DNA from 3 places in the Aquaspirillum sp. LM1 genome. Region 2 is predicted to be linked to each of the others. Evidence: predicted binding sites of a transcription regulator. Region 2 holds the regulator's gene; each other region holds the start of a gene.
What was found. Region 2 encodes sigma-54, which starts transcription at its own class of promoters, with help from an activator protein. Its sites were predicted from a motif close to CTGGCACGCTTCATGCTT; they were not measured.
Positions count from the first base shown of each region.

Region 1: a site for sigma-54 is predicted at 884-901, ahead of glnK (P-II family nitrogen regulator). Genes of this name have one in related genera too.
Region 3: a site for sigma-54 is predicted at 2,065-2,082, ahead of BXU06_RS09470 (acyl-CoA dehydrogenase family protein). Genes of this name have one in related genera too.

Region 1 is NZ_CP019509.1:2,938,778-2,943,730, reverse strand. It holds gene BXU06_RS12620 (ammonium transporter) at 1-445, opposite strand, end outside; gene glnK (P-II family nitrogen regulator) at 476-814, opposite strand; gene BXU06_RS12610 (accessory factor UbiK family protein) at 1,156-1,461, shown strand; gene BXU06_RS12605 (YifB family Mg chelatase-like AAA ATPase) at 1,474-2,970, shown strand; gene BXU06_RS12600 (PLP-dependent aminotransferase family protein) at 3,028-4,515, opposite strand; gene BXU06_RS12595 (benzoate/H(+) symporter BenE family transporter) at 4,832-4,953, shown strand, end outside.
Region 2 is NZ_CP019509.1:377,533-382,485, reverse strand. It holds gene BXU06_RS01740 (SIS domain-containing protein) at 1-260, shown strand, start outside; gene kdsC (3-deoxy-manno-octulosonate-8-phosphatase KdsC) at 281-805, shown strand; gene lptC (LPS export ABC transporter periplasmic protein LptC) at 802-1,377, shown strand; gene lptA (lipopolysaccharide transport periplasmic protein LptA) at 1,358-1,900, shown strand; gene lptB (LPS export ABC transporter ATP-binding protein) at 1,897-2,625, shown strand; gene BXU06_RS01715 (RNA polymerase factor sigma-54) at 2,655-4,082, shown strand; gene hpf (ribosome hibernation-promoting factor, HPF/YfiA family) at 4,275-4,607, shown strand; gene ptsN (PTS IIA-like nitrogen regulatory protein PtsN) at 4,805-4,953, shown strand, end outside.
Region 3 is NZ_CP019509.1:2,202,522-2,207,474, forward strand. It holds gene ribB (3,4-dihydroxy-2-butanone-4-phosphate synthase) at 1-617, opposite strand, end outside; gene BXU06_RS09470 (acyl-CoA dehydrogenase family protein) at 637-1,833, opposite strand; gene BXU06_RS17415 (hypothetical protein) at 2,201-2,434, shown strand; gene BXU06_RS09475 (acyl-CoA dehydrogenase family protein) at 2,469-3,656, shown strand; gene BXU06_RS09480 (sigma-54-dependent Fis family transcriptional regulator) at 3,653-4,768, shown strand.

The DNA.
Region 1 (4,953 bases), 1.4 Mb from region 2:
GCTTGCCGGCTTCCTTGGCGTAGGTCATGCCGTCCAGCAACACCCGGTCCAGACCGCCAATGAAACCGTTGCCCGGTGTGAAGGCCAGGCTGTAGCCAATCAGGGTCCACAGCACGGTGATCAATGCGGTGATGGCAAAGCTTTGCATCAGGGTGGACAGGATGTTCTTCTTGCGCACCATGCCACCGTAAAACAGCGCCAGACCCGGAATGGTCATGAACAGCACCAGCGCAGTGGACACCAGCACCCAGGCGGTATCGCCCGAATTGATGGTGCTGGCGTCCACCAGTTGCAGGCCCGCCAGCGGAGCCGGGGCCGGTGCTGCGTCAGGTGTGGCAACCGGGGCAGTCACCGCCGCAGCGGGAGGCGCTGCATCTTCGGCAAACACCGGCGCGCTGGTCAGCAACGCACCGGCCATGCACAAGGTTGCGATCAGTTTTTTCATATTGGAGTCCCTCTGGCTCTGGCGCGTGGCTTAAACCGCGTCTGGCCCGGTTTCGCCAGTGCGGATACGCACCACTTGCTCCAGCTCGAAGACAAAAATCTTGCCGTCGCCAATCTTGCCGGTGTGGGCGGATTTCTCGATGGCTTCCAGCACTTGCTCGAGCAGCTCATCCTTGATGGCGATGTCGATTTTTACCTTGGGCAGAAAATCCACCACATATTCGGCACCGCGATACAGCTCGGTATGACCTTTTTGACGACCAAAGCCTTTGACTTCGGTCACGGTGACCCCTTGAACGCCGATCGTCGACAGGGCTTCGCGCACCTCGTCGAGTTTGAACGGCTTGATGACGGCGGATACCAGTTTCATACAAGCTCCTTGATGATGTAGAGAGGGAAGGGGTCACACAATGGCGCCCGTGATGCTTCGGCGGTAGGCTTGCATAATCCGTGCCATCCTTAAAATCCCGCTGGCAGCCCGCAAATAGCCCGATCCGGCGCACTCCCGCAGTGCAATGCACTGTGTTGGACAAGGCTGGCTCACCACCTGGCACCTGCTTGGTGCATGCCATTGCTGTGGTTTTTTGCCGATGGCTATTCACTTGTCAGCCGTCAGTTGCCGGGTTTTGCTACACTGAAATCTGAACCGATGGTCTGCGTGCGTGTCCTTCGCATTGCCCCCTGAATTATTACTTCACCAAGGAGCCAGCCATGCTGAGCCAAAAACTGTTTGACGAAATCAGCGCCAAGATTGGCGATACCCTGGCGGCCAGCCCGGCCAAGGATCTGGAAAAAAACCTGCGCAGCCTGATGGGCTCGGCGTTCACCAAGCTAGACCTGGTCACCCGCGAAGAATTTGACGTGCAGCAGGAAGTGCTGGCCCGCACCCGCGAAAAGCTGGAGCAGCTGGAAGCCCGGCTGGCCAAGCTGGAAGCACTGGTGCTGCCACCACAAGCCGTGGCCGAGGCTGCGCCGGTGGAAGCTGAGGCCGAACAGGCTGCGCAAGGTCATTCCTGATTCTGGCCACCTGTGTCACTGGCGCGCATCCATAGCCGGGCACTGGCCGGCACCGACGCCCCGGAAGTGACCGTGGAAGTCCATCTGGCCAACGGCTTGCCGTCGTTGACCCTGGTTGGGCTACCGGACACCGAGGTGAGGGAAAGTCGCGAGCGGGTGCGCGCCGCCATCTTGCTGGCCGGGCTGGAGTTTCCCGCCCGGCGCATCACCATCAACCTGGCACCGGCTGATCTCCCCAAGGAATCTGGCCGGTTTGACCTGCCGATTGCACTGGGCATTCTGGCCGCCGCCGGGCATATCAGCGCCAGCCTGCTGGCCCGGCATGAATTTGTTGGCGAGCTGGCGCTCAGCGGCGAATTGCGCCCGATTCGCGGCGCATTGCTGATGGCGATGGCCGCCAGCCGGGCTGGACGCACCCTGGTGTTGCCGCGCGCCAGCGCCGCCGAAGCCGCCTTGTGGCCAGGGGCCAGCCTGGCTCAGGCCGATACCCTGCTGGAGGTATGCGCCATGCTGGACGGGCGCTGCACCCTGAGTGTGCCGCCACCGCCCTGCATGCGCACCGTCCGCGCCTACCCGGACCTGGCCGATATCAAAGGCCAGCTGGCCGCCCGGCGCGCACTGGAAATTGCCGCTGCGGGTCGCCACAGCCTGCTGCTGTCCGGGCCGCCCGGCACGGGCAAATCCATGCTGGCTGCCCGCCTGCCCGGCATCCTGCCGGACATGGGCGAAGACGAAGCGCTGGAAGTGGCTGCCGTGCGCTCACTCAGCGCCAACGGCCTGGACCCGGAACAGTTCTGGATGCGACCCTTCAGAAGCCCGCATCATTCCGCATCGGCCCCGGCGCTGGTGGGCGGGGGCAGCAATCCGCGCCCCGGAGAAATTTCCCTGGCGCTGCACGGCGTGTTATTTCTGGACGAACTGCCCGAATTTGACCGCAAGGTGCTGGACATGCTGCGCGAACCGCTGGAAACCGGGCGCATCACCATTTCACGCGCCGCCCGCCAGGTGGATTTTCCTGCCCGCTTTCAGTTGATAGCTGCGATGAACCCCTGCCCCTGCGGCTACCACGGCCATCCCTCCGGGCGCTGCCGCTGCTCGCCCGAGCAGATCAGCCGCTACCGCCTGCGTATCTCTGGCCCACTGCTTGACCGCATCGACATGCGCATCGACGTGCCCAGCCTGCCCGCACAAGACCTGCAACGCGCCGCGCCAGGCGAAGCCAGCGCCGTGGTGCGCGAACGGGTGGCGCACGCCTTTGCCCGGCAACTGGCCCGCCAGGGCTGCAGCAATGCCGAACTGCAAGGCAGCACCCTCGACCAGGTGGCCACCCCGGATGAAGAAGGCGCAGGCCTGGCCGCGCTGGCGATTGAGCGCTTTCACCTGTCGGGCCGCGCCTACCACCGCATCTTGCGCCTGGCGCGCACCATTGCTGACCTGGATGGTGATGGGGTGGCCCAGATCACGGCCAGGCATATTGCCGAGGCCATCCAGTTTCGCCGTGGCTTGTAGCCGCCGGATCCTCTGCGATGGTTGATTGTGAGCACAATATCCTGACGGACCAGGTGATCATGGGTAATGTTGTTGGGCGCTGAGGCGTGTGCAGAGTGTGCCAAGCATGGCAATGGCACGGTCAATCGCTGGGCTCCAGGGTTGTCCCAGGCAAATCCTAAAAGCGGTGTTGCATTGCCCTGATGCGTGAAAAATCGAACCCGGTGCGATGGATATCCCGGCAGACAGCGAGGCGGCATAGAACTGCGACATGTCGATTGGCTTGGCCAGCTGGATCCAGTAAATGAAGCCGCCGTCAGGCTTGCTGATATGGGTGTGGGCCGGAAAGTGTTTTTCGATGGATGAAACCAGCTTGTGTCCCTGGGCGGCAAACAGCATGCGTAGTTTGGCGGTATGTGGTGTGTAGTAGTTTTTACGCAGAAATTCAGCAATGACTTGCTGGGGCAAACTGCTGATGGACAGATTACGGCCCAGAAAGTCATTCATCATTTGGCGATGAAAGCGGCCAGGCACGCACCAGCCAACACGATAGCCAGGAGACAGCACCTTGGAAAAGGACGAGCAGTACAACACCATTCCCTGCTGATCGTAGCTTTTCATGGCGAATACAGGCTCATCTCCCGCGTACAGGTCATGAAAAACATCGTCTTCAATCAGGGGGATGCGCGCCATCGCCAGCCAATCAACCACTTTCTTGCGCTGTGAACACGCCATGGTGTAGCCAAGCGGATTGTGCAAGGTGGGGTTGAGCACCACACAGGCAATATTGCGGTTGGCGTGGATGGCACATTGCAATTGCGGAATATCGATGCCGGTTTGAGGATGTGTGGTGATTTCTACCGCCTTCATGCCTGCCATTTCAATGGCTTGCAACAAGCCAAAATAGGTAGGGCTTTCAATCAAGATGCTGTCGCCGGGTTTGGCTACCAGGCGTAACGCGCATTCAATTGCCGCACCATCTCCGGCGGTAATGATGATGTCGTCTGGCCCGCACAGCACCCCTCGGGCATTCATGATGCGAGCAATCCCACAGCGCAATTCAAACAAACCTGGCGCAGAGGCATGCGCTGCGCTGCGTGCTGCGCTACGCCTGGCAACTGTCGCCAGAACCCGCCCAAGCTGGCTTTGTGGAATCAATTGATCTGCAAGCACCGCCGAGCTTAACGGCAGGATATCGGCTACCGCAGACTGTCCCAGCATGTCCACCACCAAGTCATTCACGGTCACGGGCACACCGTCAAACAAGGTTTCTTCCGGGGGGCTGACAGGTGCATTCCATCGGGTTTCCGGTGAGTGGCCACGCACAAAGTAGCCGCTGCGATGACGTGCATAAGCGTGGCCATCCTGCTCAAGTAAACGCAAAGCACGCACTGCGGTGGTGAGGCTGACTTGTTCCTGCGCCATCAGTGTGCGTGCCGAGGGCAGCCGGCTGTCGGCCTGGTATACGCCGGCAGTGATCTGCGCGCACAGCCGGCTGGCTATTTCTTGGTATCGGAAAGCGCTGGATGACTGAGGCGGTAGGCTGGGGGTTTTTGCCGGTTTCATTCTGTATCGCATAAATCGGTCCTGTCTGTGTATTTATCTTTTTATGGTGAATTGAATACTATGCCCTCTCGCCGTGGCCTGGCAGCAGGCTTGGTGTGTACGTGTTTTTTCTTAGGGATACGCTGAAAAAATCGTCATTCCCGCGAAGGCGGGAATCCAGGGTGTTGATTTTGCTGGGTTTTGCTTTTGGTAAACACGATTTTTCTGAATAAATCAGCGCGTTCCTTAGTAGATGCGCTGGGATACGGCGCATTTTTATTTTATCCATTATGGTTGGTGATTGTCGAATTATCTTGGTGTATCTATGACCCTATCCATGCGCGCGCTGAAAGTTTTTTTGCAAGATTGTTCTGTTTCTGCTGTTGTGACAGGGCTGGTTGCGGTGATGGTATCTTATGCCGGCCCTTTAGTGATTGTATTTCAAGCAGCAAAAAGTGG
Region 2 (4,953 bases):
ACGCCAATCAGCGGCTGCTGGGGGTGTTTACCGACGGCGACTTGCGCCGCCTGCTCGACCGTGGCCAGTTTGACCTGGGCCGCGCGGTGGGTGAGGTGATGAACCCAACCCCCCGCAGCATTGCCGCCGACCGGCTAGCCGCCGAGGCACTGCAGCGGATGGAGCAGGACAAGATCAACGGACTTTTGGCACTCGATGCCGCCGGCCTGCTGGTGGGCGCGCTCAATATGCACGATCTGCTGCGCGCGGGCGTGGTGTGACACAGGATAATTCAAAGCTTATGCAGACAGTACAAACCCTGGCCAGGCCGGTCAAAATGCTGGTGATGGACGTGGATGGCGTGCTGACCGACGGCAGCATCTACCTCACCGACAGCGGCGACGAGCTCAAGGCGTTCAATTCGCAGGATGGCCTGGGCCTCACCCTGCTGCGCAAAAGCGGTGTGGCGCTGGCCATTATCAGTGGCCGCAAGGCGCGCTGTGTGGAAGTGCGCGCCCAGGCGCTGGGCGTGGCGCATGTGTATCAGGGGATAGGCAACAAGGCCGAGGCGTTTGCCCAGCTGCTGGCCGATACCGGGCTGAGCGCGGCAGACTGTGCCTATATTGGCGACGATGTGATTGATTTGCCGGTGATGCGCCAGGTGGGCTTTGCCGTGGCGGTGCCAGATGCGCCCAATCTGGTGCGCAGCCACGCCCATTACGTGACCGGCAGCGCCGGCGGGCGCGGCGCAGTGCGCGAGCTGTGCGAACTGATCCTGCACGCCCAGGGCAAGCTGGATGACGCGCTGGCAGTGTATCTGGCATGAACCGTCGCCCTAACAAACTGTTTCCGCTGGTGCTGCTGGCGTTGCTGGCCGGGCTGACCTTCTGGCTGCAGTCGCTGACCGACTGGCTCAGCGCCAGCGTCAGCCATGACAAGCGCGCCGAAGCGCCAGACTACGTGGTGGAAGGCTTTACCGCCACGGTATTTGACGCCCAGGGCCAGGTTAAACAGCACCTGAGCGGCCAGCAGGCCTGGCAGCAACCCAATGACCCCACCATTCATTTGCTGCGCCCGCATTTGCGCCAGTACGCCGGTGCCGTGCTGCAACTGGAAATCATCGGCGACAATGGCCGCTATAACCCGAAAACCCGCATCAGCCAGTTTCCAGGTCAGGTCACCGTATTGCGTTACAGCCCAGGGCAGGACACCGCCAAACTGGTCAGCAGCCAGCTGACCATTGACACCGAGCAGCGTACCGCCCGTTCGCCGGCGCTGTCGGTGCTCAGCCGTGGCCCCAGCGTGGTGCGCAGCACTGGCTTCACTTACAACGATGTCACCCAGCAGGTCAAACTGCTGTCCAAGGTAAAGGTAACCCATGTTCCGACCCGTCAATGACCGCCTGCTGTCCGGCCTGCTGGCCATGGCGCTGACTGCCGTTTCTGCCCACAGCCTGGCCGAGCAGGGCGACCGCGACAAACCCATCCAGATCGAAGCCGACCGCGCCAGCCTGGATCAGCTTAAAGGCATCACCGTTTACGAGGGCAATGTGGTGGTCACCCAGGGCACCATTCTGCTGCGCGCCGCCCAGGTGACGGTCACCCAGGACAAAAACGGCGGCGATCTGGCCGTGGCTCACGGCAACCCGGCCACTTTCCGCCAGAAAATCGACGGCAAAAATGAATGGATGGACGCCCAGGGCCAGCGGATTGAATACGACAGCGGTAAAAATCTGGTTAAACTGTTCGACAACGCCAGAGTCAAGCGTGGCCAGGACATCGTGATGGGGCAGACCCTGGTCTACAATACCAAGGATGAAACCTTCATCGCCAACGGCCCCACCGGCGGTGCCAGCCCGGCCAAGGGCAGCGGCGGGCGGGTGACGGTGATTTTGCAGCCCAAGAAAAAGGATGGCCAATGAGCCGCAGCGTGCTCTCGGTACACCACCTGAACAAGCGCTATGGCAAGCGCACGGTGGTCAAGGATGTCTCGCTGGATATCAGCAGTGGCGAAGTGGTCGGCCTGCTCGGCCCCAATGGTGCCGGTAAAACCACCAGTTTTTACATGATTGTTGGCCTGGTCAGCGCTGATGGTGGCGAAATGCGCATCGATCAGCATGATATCCGCCATCTGCCCATCCATCAGCGTGCGCGCATGGGGCTGGGCTATCTGCCGCAGGAAGCATCGATCTTTCGCAAGATGACGGTCGAGGAAAACATCCTGGCCATTCTGGAAATTGCCGGTCGGCGCGGCGAAGACGCCGAAAACGAGCTGACCAGCCTGCTGGACGAACTCAATATCGGCCACCTGCGCGAATCGCCAGCACTGGCCCTGTCTGGCGGCGAGCGCCGCCGGGTGGAAATCGCCCGGGTGCTGGCCACCCGCCCGCGCTTCATCCTGCTGGATGAGCCGTTTGCCGGCGTGGATCCGATTGCCGTGCTGGACATTCAAAAAATCATTGCCTACCTGCGGGAACGCAATATCGGCGTGCTGATTACCGATCACAACGTCCGCGAGACCTTGTCGATCTGTGATCATGCCTACATTATCAACGAAGGTTCCGTGCTGGCCAAAGGCCGCCCCGACGAACTGGTGAGCGACGAAAACGTCAGACGGGTGTATCTTGGTGAACATTTCCGCCTGTAGGCGTGTGACAGCGTGATGAAGCCCGCGTAATGAAACAGAGCCTGCAACTTAAAGTCAGCCAGCAGCTGACCCTGACCCCGCAACTGCAACAGTCGATCCGGCTCTTGCAGCTTTCCACCTTGGACTTGCAGCAGGAAATTGAAAACATCCTGCACGACAACCCGATGCTGGAGCGTGACGAAGGCCAGCCCGATCCCCTGCCCAATACGGCGGACACCCCGGCCAGCAGCGCCGACACGCCCGGCAACGACAATAACGACGCGCCAGAGCCCAGCCGCGACGACGACGGCCCAGCCGATTCGCTGGAGCTGTCCGACTGGTCCAGCAGCGGTTCGGGCAACCACGACGACGATTTCGACCCGCACGCCAATATGGTGGCGGAAAAAACCCTGCGCGAGCACCTGCTTGACCAGGTGGCCGAACACGCGCTGCAAGCGCGCGACCGCGCCGTGGTCACCTTCCTGATCGAAGAACTCGACGACGATGGCTATCTCACCCAGTCGCTGGAAGAACTCGCCGCCCACCTGCCGGAAGAGCTCGGCGTGGACGCCGACGAACTGCAAGTGGGCCTGCGCCTGTTGCAGCAGTTTGAACCGGCGGGCGTGGGGGCCCGCTCGCTGGCCGAGTCGCTGACCCTGCAACTGGCCATCCTGCCGGACAGTCCGGTGCGCACGCTGGCCAAGGTGCTGATCAACGAACACCTGTCGCTCTTGGCGCACCGCGATTTCAACAAGCTCAAGCGCCAGCTGCACTGTGACGACGACATGCTCAAGGCGGTCACCCTGCTGGTGGCCTCGCTCAACCCGCGCCCGGCGGCCGGTTTTGGTCGCGACAACACCCAGTACATCGTGGCCGACGTGATGGTGCACAAAGGCCCGGAAGGCTGGCGCGCCCAGCTCAACCCGGCGGCGATGCCCAAGCTGCGGGTGAATTCGCTGTACGCCCATCTGCTGCAACACCACCGCGAAGGCGGCTCGCAGCTGACTGCGCAGTTGCAGGAAGCCAAATGGCTGATCCGCAATGTGCAGCAGCGCTTTGACACCATCCTGCGCGTATCCGAGGCCATCGTGGCGCGCCAGCAACAGTTTTTTGAGCTGGGCGAGGTGGGCATGCGCCCGCTGGTGCTGCGCGACATTGCCGACGAACTTGGCCTGCACGAATCCACCATCTCGCGGGTGACCACGCAAAAATTCCTTTTATGTCCACGGGGTATCTTCGAACTGAAATATTTCTTCGGCAGCGCGCTGGAAACCGATTCCGGCGGAGAATGCTCGGCCACTGCCATCAAGGCGCGGCTGCGCCTGCTGATTGGCAACGAAGACCCGAAAAAACCGCTTTCCGATTCGGCATTGGCTGATATGCTGGGCGCTGAAGGCATTCAGGTGGCGCGGCGGACGGTGGCCAAGTACCGCGAAGCCATGCAGATTCCGCCGGTCAACCTGCGCAAGTCGATCTGATCATGTTGTTCCGCCGTGGCCTGAGTGCCACGGCCTCAAGCCGGCTGTGGGCCGGCCGATGAAAGTATGACGGAGACCGGCCTGGGCATCAGGCCACTCCCTGCCGGCCACGCGGCGGGCCTTGTCCCGCCGCACAGCTTCAACCCGGCCCGTCCCGTTGGACGTGGCGTTTTTCCAGGAAGGAGTAAGGTTATGAACCTGAAAATCACCGGCATTCACCTCGACGTTACCCCCGCGCTGCGCGACTACATTGAAGCCAAGCTCGAACGCATCACCCGTCATGTCGATAACGTCACTTCTGTCGCCGTGACCTTGTCGGTAGACAAACTGGAACAAAAAGCCGAGGTGAACGTTCACCTCAAAGGCAAGGACATTCATGTCGAGGCCAGCAGCAGCGACATGTACGCCGCCCTGGACGCCCTGGCTGACAAGCTGGACCGCCAGGTGCTCAAATACAAGGAAAAACTGACCGACCACCACCCGGCAGACAAGGCCGCTGTGGTGCAGGCTCCGACCGAGGCCTAAAGCCCGCTTGGCGGCATGAGCGCCCAAGTGGCGGCGCGGTCGGGTTTCCTCCCGGCCAGATATCCACTACGGCGGAAACCTGCGGGTTTCCGCCCGTTCCTTCTTCCCAGCCATGTCAGCAGCGCAGATGCGCACGCTGCCCAGCCGGATCAAACCGGCGTAGAATGGCGCGGTTCCGTGAAAGCGTGGGTCACGCAATGAGTTTGATTGCCAAAATCCTGTCCCCCGAACATGTGCTGCTGGATCTGGATGTTTCCAGCAAGAAACGCGTGTTCGAGCAGGTCGGCATCCTGTTTGAAAACAGCCATGGCATCGCCCGCAGCGATGTGTTCGACTGTCTGTTTGC
Region 3 (4,953 bases), 1.8 Mb from region 2:
CGGTAGGCAATCAGCGCGCTGATGGTGATGATGGTCAGCTGGTGCTGACGGGCAAACCGCAGCAAGTCGGGTCGGCGCGCCATCGAGCCATCGTCGTTGACGATTTCGCACAACACCCCGGCAGGGTAATGGCCTGCCAGCTGGGCCAGATCCAGCGCTGCTTCGGTATGGCCAGGCCGCGCCAGCACGCCGCCTTCACGGTAGCGCAATGGAAAAATATGGCCGGGCCGGGAGAAATCATCGGCCAGCGCTTCCGGGTTGGCCAGGGCGCGCAGGGTGGCGGCGCGGTCGGCGGCGGAAATGCCGGTGCTGGTGCCATGGCGGTAATCTACCGTCACGGTAAATGCGGTGCCCTGCGCTTCGGTATTGCGCGCCACCATCAGCGGCAGCGCCAGTTCATCCAGCCGCTCGCCGTGCAGCGCCACGCACACCACGCCGCTGCTGTGGCGCACCAGAAACGCCATCTGTTCCTGGGTGATGGTGTCGGCGGCGATGATCAAGTCGCCTTCGTTTTCGCGGTCGAGGTCATCCACCACCACCACAAATTCGCCACGTGCGACGGCGGCAATCGCGGCGTGCGCCGGGTCGAAGCCGGCTTCTTCTGCAAAATCGGTCATGATCGTGTCCTGTTGTCGGTCAGGCGTAAAAAGACGGCTGGGGGTAGCTGTCATTCAGCGCCCAGTTGCCCAGTTCCTGTAATTTGTAATCCACCGGATCGTGCAGGCTATGCACGCGCAGATTGCGCCAGAAGCGGTCCAGACGCAGCGCCGCCGTGGTGGCGCGCGCGCCGGTCACGTCAAACATCCGGCTGGTCAGATCCAGCCCCACCCTGGCGGCGGTCACCTTGGCGGCGGCCACGCTGATGGCCAGTTGTCCCCGGCGCGCGGCATCCAGCTGTTCGCCCAGCGCCCAGGCGCTGTCCAGTTCGGCGGCGGCGCGTTCGGCCAGCAGGCGCGCCCCCTCCAGCCCGGCCCAGAATTCGCCGTAATGCAGCAGGGTGTACGGATCCTGGTTGGCGCTGCTGGCCAGCGAGGTGGGCCACCGCCGGCGCTGGGTCAGCGAATAGCGCTTGGCTTCGGCCAGTGCGCCTTCGGCAATGCCCAGGTAAATGATGGTGAGGATCAGCTGGGCAATCAGCGGACGCAGGGTGGAAAACGGCGTGGACAATGGGCCGGGCTCCAGCAGGGCTTCATGGCTGGCCACGCGCACCTGGTTGAAATCCGCCCCGCCGCTATCGGTCTGGCGCTGGCCGATATTGTCCCAGTCGTGGTACAGGGTGATGCCCTCACGCCGGGTGGGCAGGGCGGCAATCAGCAGCTTGTCGCTGTGCGGCTGCACGGCTGACACCACCAGCATGTCGGAATCCAGCGCGCCGGAGCAAAAGCTCTTGCTGCCATGAAACTGGTAGCCCTGCGCGTCGGCAACCGCTACGGTGCGGGTGTCCAGCGGGTTCAGCGCATTGCCCCAGAACCAGCGTTCGCGCACGGTGGATTCAAACCACGGCTGCCACTGCGCCGGCTGGCCAAACAGCCGTACCGTGGCCAGCAGCAGGTGCTGAAAGGCAAACACATGGGCCACCGAGCTATCCACCCGGGCAAACTGGCGCACAATCGCCAGGGTGTCCTGCCAGTTGGCCCCCAGCCCACCGTGCTCGGTGGGAATGATCAGGGTGAGCAGACCGCTTTGCCGCAGGGCGTCGCGCTCGGCTTTCGGGGTTCCCCCCAGTTGGTCACGCTCGACCGCAGTTTGGGCAAATTGTGCCGCCAGGGTCGTGGCGCGCTGAAAAATGTCGTCACGCGAGAGGGCAGCCTTGCTTTGCTGATGGTTTTTCATGACCCGATAGCCTATTTAAGTTAAAGCCGCTCACACAATCCAGCGTAGCGGTTCTGGCCAGACGCGCCGCTGCAGACAGTACGCGTCGGCACCACAACGCCAGAGGGTTGGTGAGTGGCCCTTATTGCTGATTAACCCAATTCCAGGGTTCCGCCCCCATACTGCCGAACTGAATTGACCTGGTTTGTTATTTTCAGCCTGATGCTGGTTCAGGCGGAATAGCCAACCAAACAGCAGATACCATGCCATCCTGGCCATTTCGCATGAAATCCGCCCGATCTGTTGCCCAGCCATCAGTTTTGCTGCCCAGCCCACAGGGATTGCTGCTTAATCAGCAATCCCTGTGGGCAGAGGTATGATCTTCCACTTGGCACGACTGCTGAATCAGCAGCATGTCTTCCGCATGCTGCTGATTCAGCAACAGCCTATTTTTCTTACAGCAGAATTTCTGCTTAGCAATCAACTTTTTTCGCAGGTCAGTGCTGCGCAAATCCTTTATGCTGGCCCGACAGCAGCACAAGCACGACGCATAACCCGGTCAGTGCTGATTGAACAGCATCGCGGGCAGCCAATTAAAACCGGCAGCCATGTTTGCTCGTGATTGCCCCCACTCCATACTCAAGGAAAACCACGTCATGGCTTACTGGACTGCCGAAGACACCACGGACAGCCCACTGCAGATTGCCCGATCGCTGGCCGAGGCATTTGCCCGCACGGCGGTAGAGCGCGACAACCAGGGCGGCACGCCCAAGGCCGAGCGCGATGCCATCCGCCACAGCGGCCTGCTGCGCCTGTCGATTCCGCGCCAGTACGGCGGGCTGGGGGCCAACTGGCACGACACGCTGATTGTGGTGCGCGAACTGGCCAGGGTGGATAGCTCGATTGGCCATGTGTTTGCCTTTCACCACCTGATGCTGGCGTCGATCCGCCTGTTTGCCCAGCCGGAACAATGGCAACCCTGGTATGAGCATACCGCCCGCCATCAGTGGTTTTGGGGCAATGCAATGAACCCGCTGGACACGCGTACCCTGTGCCGGGAGTTTTCCGGCTGGTATGAGTTATCGGGTAAAAAGAGTTTTTGCTCTGGCGCGCTGGATTCAGAAATGCTGCTGGTGTCAGCCATTGGTGAATCCAACCAGAAATTCATCACCGCCGCCGTGCCCACGGCCCGCAGCGGCATTGCCATCATTCAGGATTGGGATAATATCGGCCAGCGGCAAACTGATAGCGGCAGCGTAAACTTTGAACGGGTGCGGATTGAGCACAAGGAAATTCTGGGCGACCCCGGCCCATTGAGCACACCATTTTCCTGTTTGCGCTCGCTGCTGGCCCAGCTGATTCTGACCAATATTTATATTGGCATTGCCGAGGGGGCATTTGCCGAGGCCAAATATTATACCCTGCACGAAGCCCGGCCCTGGTTTTTGTCCGGTTTAAGCCAGATTCAGGATGATCCGTATATCCTGAATCACTATGGTGAATTCTGGATGGGGCTGGAAACAGTGCGCACGCTGGCCAACCGCGCCGCCGAGCAACTGGATGCCGCTTACCAGCAAGGCGAGCGGCTGAGTGAAGCTGAACGCGGCCAGGTGGCCGTGGCAGTGTCGGTGGCCAAAGTGGCCGCCACCCGGGTGGGCCTGGATCTGACCAGCCGGATGTTTGACGTGGCCGGTGCCCGCGCCACCCATGCCGGGCTGCGGCTGGACCGCTACTGGCGCAACCTGCGCACCCACACGCTACACGACCCAATAGACTACAAGATCAGGGAGCTAGGAACATGGGCTTTGATGGAACGCTACCCCACACCGACGTTTTATTCATGAACCACGCAGACAGACGCCCGGCCAGGCCGGCCCACGACCCTGGGCGCGGGGTGATTACCCTGCCCAACCCGCAATCGCTGACCACCTCGATCCGCGCCACGGCCCAGGTGTTTGAAGACCCGCAGTCGGTGGCGCTGCTGGCGCGCATCCGCCAGATCGCCCCCAGCGAAGCCAATGTGCTGATCATTGGCGAAACCGGCACCGGCAAGGAGCTGGTGGCACGCCATGTGCACGCGCTCAGTCATCGTCACGGCCAGCCGTTTCTGGCGGTGAATTGCGGTGCGTTTTCAGAAAACCTGGTGGAAAGCGAGCTGTTCGGCCACGAAAAAGGCGCGTTTACCGGCGCGTTCGACGCCAAGCCGGGCTGGTTTGAAGCCGCCAATGGCGGCACGCTGTTTCTGGATGAAATTGGTGACCTGCCGCTGCACATTCAGGTCAAGCTGCTGCGGGTGCTGCAGGAGCGCGAAGTGGTGCGCCTGGGCGCACGCAAGGCCATTCCGATCAATGTGCGCCTGATTGCCGCCACCAACGTCAAGCTGGAAGAAGCCGTCGCTGCCGGGCATTTCCGCGAAGACCTGTACTACCGGCTGCGGGTGGCGCTGCTCACCCTGCCGGCCCTGCGCGACCGTCCTGGCGACATCATTCCGCTGGCGCACTATTTTATCGACGAATACCGCCGCCGGCTGGGCTACAGCAAGATCAGCATCCTGCCGGAAGCCGAACAGAAACTGCTGTCGCACGCCTGGCCGGGCAATATCCGCGAGCTGGAAAACATCATTCACCACGCCCTGCTGATCTGCAAGGACAACCTGGTGCGCCAGGAGGACATTCACCTGCCACTGTCGCTGCCCTTTGCCCAGCGCGCGCTGAGCCGCCTGCCCGATGCGCCGGCCAGCGGGGCCAGTGGCCAGGAACGCCTGCGCGCGGTGTTGAACGAGCTATTTGAAGCCCATCACGACCATCTGTTCGAGCTGATCGAAGAAGCGGTAATCCGCTCGGCGTATGACTATTGCCACCACAACCAGGTGCAGGCTGCCCGGATTCTGGGGGTCAGTCGCAATGTGATCCGCTCGCGGTTGATCAAGATCGGGGCCATCAGCGCGCTGAAATAGCCTTTCTGTGTAGCTCTCCTCTTGCGGCACATCCCCTGTGTCGCGTGTTGCGCCCCGACTGGATTGTCGGGGCGTTTTTTCTGGGCGGCGCGCTGCCCTGCCAGGGCCATCGCGCGATGCAAAAAAGTGGCGCGCCCTGCTCCATCGATAAAACACCTGCCCGCCCAGCCAAAGCGCGGGGTTTA